Regions from separate parts of the Pseudomonas sp. BR20 genome, predicted to be linked through region 1. Evidence: riboswitches for the same ligand, from Rfam matches in the RefSeq annotation. Region 1 holds a riboswitch; the other holds the start of a gene.
The links. Region 1 has a riboswitch for cobalamin ahead of cobW (cobalamin biosynthesis protein CobW). Riboswitches for the same ligand answer to the same signal wherever they lie in the genome.

Region 1 (5,693 bases):
CGGCGGCCGGGGTGTCCAGGCCCACGCCATTGCCGATGCGACCGTCGCGGGTCGGGTAGTTGGCGAGGATCAGGGCAATGCGTTTATCCGCATTCGGCAGCCGTGCCAGTTCGACCCAACGGCGCGCCAATTCAGCGACGAAATCCATGCGCTCGGGCGCTGCGCGGTAGCACACCACGTCCGACTGGCTGCGCTCGCTGCGCCAGGCCAGATCCTTGAAGCTGATCGGCCGGCTGATAATCCGCCCGTCCAGCTCGGGCAAGGCAATGTGCATCGCCAGGTCGCGAGGGCCAAGGCCTTGCTCGCTGGCCTGCCAGCCCGGCTGGTTATCCTGGGCGCAAATCGCCTGGATCACCGGGATATTGCGACGAAACGGCCGCAGATGCGGGGCCTCGGGGCTGGATTGGGCAAAACCGGTGGTGTTCAGGATCACCGCCGCGCCGACCTCATCCAGCAGGTCCTCGACCACCGTCAGGCAGCCGGGCTCTTTCAAACTGGCCACCGCCATCGGCAACGGGTTAAGGCCCGCCGCCTGCAAGCGCTGGCAGAACACGTCGATAAAACCGGTATTGGCCGCCTGCAGGTGCGAGCGGTAGAACAGCACCGCCGCCACGGGCCAATCCGCGTGCCACTCGGTCTGCCAGTCATTGAGACGAGGGTTGGCTTTATGCGGGTGATAAATCGCCGTGCGCGGCAGGGTTTGCGGCTCGGCCCAGGCATAGTCGCGTCCCAGGTAGCCGCTGGCCAGGCAGCGATAGAAGTCCAGGGCATTGCCCAAACCACCCTGACGAAGGAAGCGCCACAGGCGGTCGCGCTGTTCGGCATTCACCGTGCTCAGGCCGCTGAGTTCCGGGTCCGGGCGATCATCCCCCGGCACCAGGATCAGGGTGACGCCGCGCGCGGCCAGCTCCACCAGACGCTCGATGCCGTAGCGCCAGTAACCGATGCCGCCATGCAGCGAAATCAGGATGACCTTGGCGTGGCGCAGCACTTCGTCTACATACAGGTCGACCGAGGCATGGTTCTGCACCTGCATCGGGTTGGCCAGGCGCAGGCTGGGGTAGTCCTCCGGCAACTGCTGGGCCGCTTCGGCCAGCAGCGCCAGGCTGGAATCGCCGCTGCACAGAATCACCAGTTCGGCGGGGGTTTGGCCAAGGTCGGCAATATTGTCGTCCGCGACGAAACCACCGGGCTGAGTCCTGAGCAGGTGCATGGGTTAAACGCTGAGGGCGGCGCGCAGTTGCGCTTCGAGGCCCGCCGCGTCCAGCTCCTGGCCGATCAGCACCAGCCGTGTGATGCGCGCTTCGTCGGCGCCCCAGGCACGGTCGAAGTGCTTGTCGAAACGCGTGCCCACGCCCTGGATCAGCAGGCGCATCGGTTTGTTCGGGATGGCGGCGAAGCCTTTGACGCGCAGGATGCCGTGCTGAACCACCAATTGGGTCAGGGCGTCGAGCAGCAGCGCCTCGTCGGCTTGGGGCAGGTCGATGGAGATGGAATCGAAGGCATCGTGATCATGATCGTCTTCACCATCGTGGTGATGATCGTGGTGGCTATGGCGACCGTCGATATGTTCTTCGGAACCCGCGCCGAGACCGATCAATACATCCAACGGCAGGCGACCGCTGCTGGCTTCGATGACCTTCACAGCCGGCGGCAGTTCTTCGGCGACTTCCAGGCGTACACGGGCCAGGTCTTCGGCGCTGATCAGGTCGGATTTGTTGAGGATCACCAGGTCGGCGCTGGCCAGTTGGTCGGCAAACAGCTCGTGCAGCGGCGATTCATGGTCCAGGTTCGGGTCGAGTTTGCGCTGGGCATCGACCTGGTCCGGGAACGCGGCAAAGGTGCCGGCGGCCACGGCCGGGCTGTCGACCACGGTGATGACGGCATCAACCGTGCAGGCGCTGCGGATTTCCGGCCACTGGAAGGCCTGTACCAACGGTTTTGGCAGGGCCAGGCCCGAGGTTTCGATAAGGATATGGTCGAGGTCGCCGCGACGGGCGACCAGTTCGCGCATCACCGGGAAGAACTCTTCCTGCACCGTGCAGCACAGGCAGCCGTTGGCCAGCTCGTACACGCGGCCGTTGGCCTCTTCTTCGGTGCAACCGATGGAGCACTGCTTGAGGATCTCACCGTCGATGCCCAGCTCGCCGAACTCGTTGACGATCACCGCAATGCGACGGCCCTGGGCGTTGTCGAGCATATGGCGCAGCAAGGTGGTTTTGCCCGAGCCGAGGAAGCCGGTAACGATGGTGACGGGGAGTTTGGCCAGTGTTTTCATCGGATGCCCTTTGGGGCGGGCATACGGGACGATAGGCCCTGCGGCGGCGCGCAGCAGCAGATTTCGTCACCGGATCACCCCGCCCGGTTGAATTGGAAAATCGGTGACGAGGCAGGTCTCCTGGCTTGGGGCTTGCGGGTCTTGCGACCGGCGCTGACTGCGCCTTCCCGCCGTAATGGCAGTGGCGTGGCAGTCAGATAAACCCTTCACAGTTGCGGGGGCAGCCGCGGCTTGGACCGCGTTCCCTTCTTAGCTTCGGCCTGGGCCGAAGAACCTCGAAGGTGCAAGGCTACAGGGGCTCGCCGCATTTGACTACCGTCCCCGGCCCATGCTCTCCTACACATCTTGTTTCGGGTGCCCTTCACAGGGTGAAACGGGAAACCGGTGAGTCATAGCGTTATGACGAGTCCGGTGCTGCCCCCGCAACGGTAAGCGAGTGAAGCGTCAGATCCACTGTGCCTGTATGGCATGGGAAGGCGACGCTTTATAGACCCAGTGTCCCTCGCAAGCCCGGAGACCGGCCCGAATAACATCGAATAACAAACCCGCGGTGGGCGGGCGCTGTTAAAACCCTGCGTGCCTGGCTCGCGGGGTTTGCATGCGCTCGTTTCACCCTGACACCTGAAAGGGACGCGCCATGTCGATCATCAGCAGCACCTCGCACACCGCCAGCAGCTCCGCCACCCTCAGCCAACGCCTGACCGCCGCCATCGGTGCGTCGATCCTCGGCGCGTGCCTGGTGTATTTTGCCGGCTTCTCGCATATCGAGGCGGTGCACAACGCGGCCCACGATACCCGCCACAGCGCCGCGTTCCCGTGCCACTGAGGTCTGCCGACATGATCAAGCGTATTGCGCAAACCGCAGGGTTCACCGGCTTGCTGGCCGCCCTGCTGCTGACCTTGCTGCAAAGCTTCTGGGTCGCGCCGCTGATTCTTCAGGCGGAAACCTTTGAAAAGGCCCCAGCCGCGACTGAAGTCGTGCATGAGCACGCCGCGGGCGCCGCCGCGCACACCCACGACGCCGAAGCCTGGGAGCCGGCAGACGGCTGGCAACGCGTGCTGTCGACCACCGGCGGCAACCTCGTGGTCGCCGTCGGCTTCGCCCTGATGCTCGCCGGCCTCTATACCCTGCGCGCCCCTACCCGTACGGCCCAAGGCTTGCTCTGGGGCCTGGCCGGTTACGCCACCTTTGTACTGGCGCCCACCCTGGGCCTGCCACCGGAGCTGCCGGGCACTGCCGCCGCTGACCTGGCGCAACGGCAAATCTGGTGGATCGGCACCGCTGCCTCGACGGCGGCCGGTATTGCCCTGATCGTGTTTGGGCGCAACTGGCTGCTGAAAGTCCTAGGCGTGGCGATCCTGGTGGTGCCGCATGTGATCGGCGCGCCGCAGCCGGAAACCCATTCCATGCTGGCGCCGGAAGCCCTCGAAGCGCAGTTCAAGATCGCTTCGCAGTTGACCAACGTGGCGTTCTGGCTGGCGCTCGGCCTGATCAGTGCCTGGCTGTTCCGCCGCAACCGCGACGACCAATACTCGGCATGACCCTGGTGGTCGGCCTGGGTTGCCAGCGGGGTTGTGATGTAGACACCCTGCTGGGCCTGTTTGACAGCGCCCTCGCCAATGGCGGGATTGAGCGCCAGCGTGTCACGGCACTGGCCAGCATCGACCGTAAACAGGACGAGCCTGGGTTGCTCGCCCTGGCCCGCTTGCTCAATCTGCCGTTGCAGTGCTTCAGCGCCGCGCAACTGGCGGCGTATGAAGACCGGCTGAGCCACAAATCCAACGTCGCCTTTGCCCATACCGGCTGTTATGGCATCGCGGAAAGCGCTGCCCTGGCCCTGGCCGAACAGCTCTGCGGCGGTCCTGCCCGCTTGTTGATCACTCGCCAGAAAACCGCCCAGGCCACCTTTGCATTGGCCTGCGCCAGCTAAAATCCCGATAATCGCCCTTCCCGATCATGAGCAATCTTCATGCTCGCCCGCTTTTGCACAGGAATTCTCCATGACCGTCTACTTCATCGGCGCCGGCCCCGGCGATCCGGAATTGATCACCGTCAAAGGCCAACGCCTGATCCGCAGTTGCCCGGTGATCATCTATGCCGGCTCGCTGGTGCCGGCGGCGGTGCTGGAAGGACATCAGGCGCAACAGGTGGTCAACAGCGCCGAACTGCACCTGGAACAGATCATCGAACTGATCAACACCGCCCACGCCAACGGCCAGGATGTGGCCCGCGTGCACTCCGGCGACCCGAGCCTGTATGGCGCGATTGGCGAGCAGATCCGTTACTTGCGTGAGTTGGGCATCCCTTTCCAGATCATTCCCGGAGTAACGGCGGTGGCAGCCTGCGCCGCGTTGCTGGAAACGGAACTGACCCTGCCGGACATCGCCCAAAGCGTGATCCTGACCCGCTACGCCGATAAAACCAGCATGCCGGCCGGGGAAGAGTTCGACAGCCTGGCCCGGCATGGCACGACCATGGCGATTCACCTGGGGGTCAATCATCTGGAGAAGATCGTCGCCGAACTGCTGCCACACTATGGCGCGGACTGCCCGATTGCGGTGGTGCACCGGGCGACATGGCCGGATCAGGATTGGGTGGTTGGCACACTCAGCGATGTTGCCGACAAAGTCGCCGCCAAGGGCTTTCGGCGTACGGCGCTGATCGTGGTGGGCCGGGTGCTGGCCAGTGACAGTTTCAGTGAGTCATCACTGTATCGGGCCGGGCATGCGCACCTTTATCGACCTTGATTATTTACTTCACGAATAACCAATAAAACATTGATTAAACTGAATAAACACAAAAAATGTGGGAGAGGGCTTGCTCCCGATAGCGGTGTGTCAGCTTCCTCATGAGACGACTGAGGCACCGCTATCGGGAGCAAGCCCCCTCCCACACTTGATCTTTATTGTTAGATAGATGGTGTAAGAGCTTGAATTAAAAGCATAAAAAAACGGCGCTCACGGGCGCCGTTTTTTATGTTCGCAGTGAACGCCTTACTCAGTAGTAGGCGTTTTCTTTCTGCGTGTGGTCTGTCACGTCACGGACGCCCTTGAGCTCCGGAATGCGCTCCAGCAAAGTGCGCTCAATGCCTTCACGCAGGGTCACGTCCGCCTGGCCACAGCCCTGGCAGCCGCCGCCGAACTTCAATACGGCGATGCCGTCATCGACGACGTCGATCAAGCTGACCTGACCGCCGTGGCTGGCCAGCCCCGGGTTGATCTCGGTTTGCAGGTAGTAGTTGATACGCTCGTTGACCGGGCTGTCGGCGTTGACGTTCGGCACCTTGGCGTTGGGCGCCTTGATGGTCAACTGGCCGCCCATACGGTCGGTGGCGTAGTCGACCACGGCATCGTCCAGGAAGGCTTCGCTGAAGTTGTCGATATACGCGGTGAAGCTTTTCAGCCCCAGGGCGGT
Region 2 (5,693 bases), 1.2 Mb from region 1:
ATCTGCTTCTGTTTATGAAGAAACGCTTTATAAAGAAGAGCAAGCAACCGAAAAGGAACTGGCCGATTTTTCCGGCAACAAGCCTTACCAGCTTCCAGTTCTGGCCGACAGCATCCTCGAACGCGGCATGTCCCTGATCGGTACCCGTTACCGTTTCGGCGGTACCTCTGAGGCCGGTTTCGACTGCAGCGGTTTTATCGGCTACCTGTTTCGTGAAGAAGCTGGCATGAACCTGCCACGCTCCACTCGCGAAATGATCAACGTGAAAGCACCGTTGGTCGCGCGCAACAACCTCAAGCCCGGTGATCTGCTTTTCTTCAGTACTGCAGGCCGTGGTCGCGTAAGCCATGCCGGTATCTACCTGGGCGATAACCAGTTTATCCACTCCAGCAGCCGTCGCAGTGGCGGTGTTCGAGTCGACAGCCTGGGCGACAGTTACTGGAGCAAAACCTTCATCGAAGCCAAGCGCGCACTCGCCATGGCCCCGACTACGGTTACCGCCAGTAAGTAAACTTAAAGTGATACTTGAAGTTTGACGTGTAAGGGCTAGAATCCCTGGACATTGTTGTAATCCGTTCGCGCGAGCTTTGCTTGCGCGTTCTGGTTTTCAGCGTTCGGCAGCGATAGCCGCATCCAGACCAGGATTGTTCTGCACATGTCGACCACAGCCCGCCTGCTCCTTATTCTCTGCGCCGCGCTGATCAGCGCCTGCGCCAGCCGGCCGCCGCCTGCTCCCGTTGCGGTCAAGCCCAAGCCGGTATTCAACTATTCCACCCAGAATTTCTCGCCTGCGGCCGAAGACGTGCTCTTTCGTGCGCTGGGCCTGGTCGGCACGCCTTACCGTTGGGGCGGCAACACGCCGGACTCGGGTTTTGATTGCAGCGGCCTGATCGGCTTTGTCTTCCGCGACGCCGCCGGCATCTCCCTGCCGCGCACCACCCGCGAACTGATCGTGATGCGCGCCCAGGATGTCAGTGAGCAGAACCTGCAAACCGGCGATTTGCTGTTCTTCGCCACCGGTGGCGGTTCCCAGGTCAGCCACGCCGGGATCTACGTGGGCGAAGGCCGCTTTGTCCATGCACCGCAAACCGGCGGTACGGTGAAGCTGGATACCTTGTCCAAGGCGTATTGGCAGAATGCTTATCTGAGCGCCAAGCGTGTGTTGCCAGCAAACCTGGCACGTAATCCCTGAACCAAACACCGAACTAAATGTGGGAGGGGGCTTGCCCCCTCCCACATTGGTTTTATGTTGCTTCTGGAGGCGTTTATTGAGCCGCCGACACCCGCCACACCTTATTCCCCACATCATCCGCCACCAGCAGATCCCCCTGCTGATCAATCACCACGCCCACCGGCCGACCCATGGCTTTCTCATCTTTGTCGAGGAACCCGGTCAGCACATCCACCGGCTGACCTTTAGGCTGGCCACCCTCGAATGGTACGAAGATCACCTTGTAGCCACTGTGTGGCTTGCGATTCCACGAGCCATGCTGGCCGATGAACGCGCCGTTACTGAAAGGCGCCGGGAGTTTGCTGCCCTCGGCGAACGTCAGGCCCAAAGACGCCGTGTGCGGCCCCACCGCATAGTCCGGCGCAATTGCCTTGGCCACCAGGTCCAGGTTCTGCGGTGTGACGCGCACATCCACATGCTGGCCGTAATAGCTGAAGGGCCAGCCATAGAACCCGCCATCCTTGACCGAGGTGATGTAGTCCGGCACCAGGTCGCTGCCGATCTCATCGCGCTCGTTTACCGCTGTCCATAGCTTGCCGCTCTGGGGTTCCCAGGCCATGCCGTTAGGGTTGCGCAGGCCGGAAGCGAAAATGCGGTGCTGGCCGCTGGCGCGATCCACTTCCCAGATAGCCGCCCGGCCCTGTTCCGCTTCAAGACCGTTTTCGCCGACGTTACTGTTGGAGCCGACGCTCACATACAGTTTGCTGCCGTCCTTGCTGGCGACCACGTTCTTGGTCCAGTGGTGATTGATGCTGCCGCCCGGCAGGTCGACCACCTTGGTGCCAGGCGCCTTGATCGCGGTTTCACCCGCTTGATAGGGGAAGCGCAACAGCTTGTCCGAATCGGCCACGTACAGGTCATTGCCGACCAGTGTCATGCCGAAGGGCGAGTTGAGGTTTTCCAGGAACACCGTGCGGGTCTCGGCGACGCCATCGTGATCGGCATCGCGCAACAGGGTGATGCGGTTCGGGCTTGGCACCCCGGCACCGGCGCGGCCCATGACCTTCTCCATGACCCAGCCGCGAATGCCCGTGGAATCATCCGGTTTGGGCGGCGCATTGGTTTCCGCCACCAGCACATCGCCGTTGGGCAGCACATATAGCCAGCGCGGGTGGTCCAGGCCTTCAGCGAACGCCGCTACTTGGGTGCCGGCCGCTGCGGTTGGCTTCACGCCCTCTGGCCAGCCGATTGCCGGGGCAATGTTCACGGTGGGGATCAGGGTTTTGTTCGGTTCCGGTAGCTGGGGCGATGGCCCGGTGCCGTCGGACACCTGCAGGGTGGAGCTTTCACCGCAGGCGGCGAGGGTGCCGGCGAGCATGATGAGTAGGGCGAGTCTGGTTTTATGCATGGTGTTCTCCTTGATACCTGTAAGGGTAGAGGAGGGCGCTGGTGCGATGGTTCAAGTGCAAGGCCAGCTTTAATTGACGCTCCACCCCCAACCCACTAACCTTCGCGGCTTGTTCCAGGTGCTCTGTGACCCATGGGTCGACCGAGTGAAACAGGGAAGCCGGTGAGCGAGCGCACTTGTACACAGTGCTGCCGCGATTCCGGCGCTGCCCCCGCAACGGTAAATGAGTCAAGACGGTGCCTTTTGCCACTGTATCGCCCGCGATATGGGAAGGCGCGCCGTCGGCGTGTTCGCTCTGTAGATGAGCAAGCGCGCCACTCATGAGCCCGGAGACCGGCCTGGATCATCCAACAGCATCACGGTGGGCGATGCTTGGCTGTCTGTTTTTTCCTGCCTGCCGTTTTTGTCCAGCCCCAACGGAGAGCTGCCATGACCGATACCCCCGACCGCGACGAACGCCACCTGGCGCGCATGCTGCGCAAAAAAGCCGTGATCGACGAGCGCATCGCCAATTCCCCCAATGAGTGCGGCTTGCTGCTGGTGCTGACCGGCAACGGCAAAGGCAAGAGCAGTTCCGCATTCGGCATGCTCGCGCGCGCCATGGGCCACGGCATGCAGTGTGGTGTGGTGCAGTTCATCAAAGGGCGCAACAGCACCGGTGAGGAGTTGTTCTTCCGTCGCTTCCCCGAACAGGTGCGTTTCCACGTGATGGGCGAAGGCTTCACCTGGGAGACCCAGGACCGCCAACGCGATATCGCCGCCGCCGAAGCCGCCTGGGCCGTCTCCCGTGAACTGCTGCAAGACCCCACCATCGGCCTGGTGGTGCTGGATGAGCTGAACATCGCCCTCAAGCATGGCTACCTGGACCTAGATCAGGTTCTCAGCGACCTGCAAGCCCGTCCGCCGATGCAACACGTGGTGGTCACCGGCCGTGGCGCCAAGCCTGAACTGATCGAAATGGGCGACACCGTCACCGAAATGGGCATGCTCAAGCACGCGTTCCAGGCCGGTATCAAGGCACAGAAGGGCGTCGAACTTTGAATCAGCCCCGTCATTGCCCGGCCGTCCTGATCGCCGCACCGGCGTCCGGCCAGGGCAAAACCACCGTCACCGCCGCGCTGGCCCGTTTGCACCGCAACCTGGGGCGCAAGGTGCGCGTGTTCAAATGCGGCCCGGACTTCTTGGACCCGATGATCCACGAGCGCGCCAGCGGTGCGCCGGTGTATCAATTGGACATGTGGATGGTGGGCGAGCAGGAAAGTCGTCGCCTGCTGTGGGAAGCGGCGGGCGAGGCCGACCTGATCCTGATCGAAGGTGTGATGGGCCTGTTCGATGGCACACCGTCCAGCGCCGATCTGGCGCGGCACTTCGGCGTGCCGGTGCTCGCAGTAATCGACGGCACCGCCATGGCCCAGACCTTTGGCGCCCTGGCGCTGGGCCTGGCGCGCTATCAGCCGGACCTGCCATTCGCCGGGGTGCTGGCCAACCGCGTCGGTACCCTGCGCCATGCGCAACTGCTGGAAGGCAGCCTGACCGAAGGCCTGCGCTGGTATGGCGCACTGTCCCGCGAAACCGGGATCGAACTGCCCAGCCGCCATTTGGGCCTGGTGCAAGCCAGCGAGCTGAACGATCTCGACGTGCGCCTGGACGCCGCCGCCCAGGCATTGGGCAGCAGCTGTGAAGTCGCATTGCCGCCACCGGTGACCTTCGCCGCGCCGGAAGTGATCGCGGCCGAGCCGTTGCTGGCCGGTGTACGCATTGCGGTGGCCCGTGACGAAGCCTTCGCCTTCACCTATGGCGCCAGCCTTGACCTGCTGCGAGCGATGGGGGCCGAACTGACGTTTTTCTCGCCGATCCATGATCGCCAGCTGCCCGAGGCTGACAGTCTCTATTTGCCCGGCGGTTACCCGGAACTTCATCACCAGGCGTTGTCGGAAAACACCCCGATGCTTGAAGCTATTCGTAACCACCATGCCGCCGGCAAGCCCTTGCTCGCCGAGTGCGGCGGCATGCTCTACCTGCTGGATTCGCTCACCGATGTCGACGGCATCCGCGCCGAACTGGTCGGCCTGCTGCAAGGCGATGCGGTGATGCAAAAGAAACTGGCCGCCCTGGCCCTGCAAAGCGTCGAACTGCCGGAAGGCGTGCTGCGCGGGCACACGTATCATCATTCCCTGACCAGCACCGAGTGCCAGCCGATTGCCCGTGGCCTCAGCCCGAACGGCGGGCGCGGTGCCGAAGCGGTCTTCCGACAGGGGCGGATGACCGCCTCTTACGTGCACTTCTATTTCCCGTCGAATCCGACGGCGGTAGCCGCCTTGTTTGCGCCGGACCGAGCTGAAACCCTATCCACTGTGGGAGGGGGCTTGCCCCCAATAGGGCTATGACCGACAACGCTTTCCCCCAGGCCGACCGCGACGCCGTCTACCGCGCCATCGCCGAACGCCGTGACATGCGCCACTTCAGCGGCGGCATGGTCGCCCCCGAATTGCTGCATCGCCTGCTCCAGGCCGCGCACCAGGCGCCCAGCGTCGGCCTGATGCAGCCTTGGCGGTTTATCCGCATCAGCGACCGCGCGTTACGAAGCCAGATTCAACAGTTGGTGGAAGAAGAGCGCATGCGCACCGCCGAGGCGTTGGGCGAGCGCTCCGACGCGTTCATGAAGCTCAAGGTCGAAGGTATCCACGACTGCGCCGAAGTGCTGGTGGCGGCGTTGATGGATGATCGCGAGCGCCACATCTTCGGGCGGCGCACCTTGCCGGAGATGGACCTGGCGTCGCTGTCCTGTGCGATCCAGAACCTGTGGCTGGCCGCGCGGGTCGAGGGGCTGGGCATGGGCTGGGTCTCGCTGTTCGAACCCCAGGCCCTGGCCGACCTGCTGGGCCTGCCGCCCGGTGCGAAACCCCTGGCGGTCTTGTGCCTGGGGCCGGTGACGGAATTTTACCCGGCACCGATGTTGCAGCTCGAAGGCTGGACCGAGCCTCGGCCGTTGAGTGACATGTTGTATGAGAATGTGTGGGGAGTGAGTCAATGAGTGTGGCTTTGCTGTGTGTCGCTGCGGTGGCGCTGGATGCGCTGCTGGGCGAGCCCAGGCGCTGGCATCCGCTGGTGGCG

Region 2: linked by a shared signal. The riboswitch ahead of cobO (cob(I)yrinic acid a,c-diamide adenosyltransferase) and the one ahead of cobW (cobalamin biosynthesis protein CobW) in region 1 are both predicted to bind cobalamin.

The regions. Positions count from the first base shown of each region.
Region 1 is NZ_CP172012.1:3,853,013-3,858,705, forward strand. Features, by position in the region: gene cobN (cobaltochelatase subunit CobN) at 1-1,213, opposite strand, end outside; gene cobW (cobalamin biosynthesis protein CobW) at 1,217-2,278, opposite strand; cobalamin riboswitch at 2,372-2,571, opposite strand; cobalamin riboswitch at 2,614-2,818, shown strand; gene ACHPFG_RS17800 (CbtB domain-containing protein) at 2,916-3,104, shown strand; gene ACHPFG_RS17805 (CbtA family protein) at 3,116-3,820, shown strand; gene ACHPFG_RS17810 (cobalamin biosynthesis protein) at 3,817-4,209, shown strand; gene cobM (precorrin-4 C(11)-methyltransferase) at 4,280-5,026, shown strand; gene nfuA (Fe-S biogenesis protein NfuA) at 5,277-5,693, opposite strand, start outside.
Region 2 is NZ_CP172012.1:5,045,711-5,051,403, reverse strand. Features, by position in the region: gene ACHPFG_RS23200 (C40 family peptidase) at 1-511, shown strand, start outside; gene ACHPFG_RS23195 (C40 family peptidase) at 656-1,192, shown strand; gene ACHPFG_RS23190 (PQQ-dependent sugar dehydrogenase) at 1,266-2,579, opposite strand; cobalamin riboswitch at 2,679-2,935, shown strand; gene cobO (cob(I)yrinic acid a,c-diamide adenosyltransferase) at 3,009-3,620, shown strand; gene ACHPFG_RS23180 (cobyrinate a,c-diamide synthase) at 3,617-4,966, shown strand; gene bluB (5,6-dimethylbenzimidazole synthase) at 4,963-5,613, shown strand; gene cbiB (adenosylcobinamide-phosphate synthase CbiB) at 5,610-5,693, shown strand, end outside.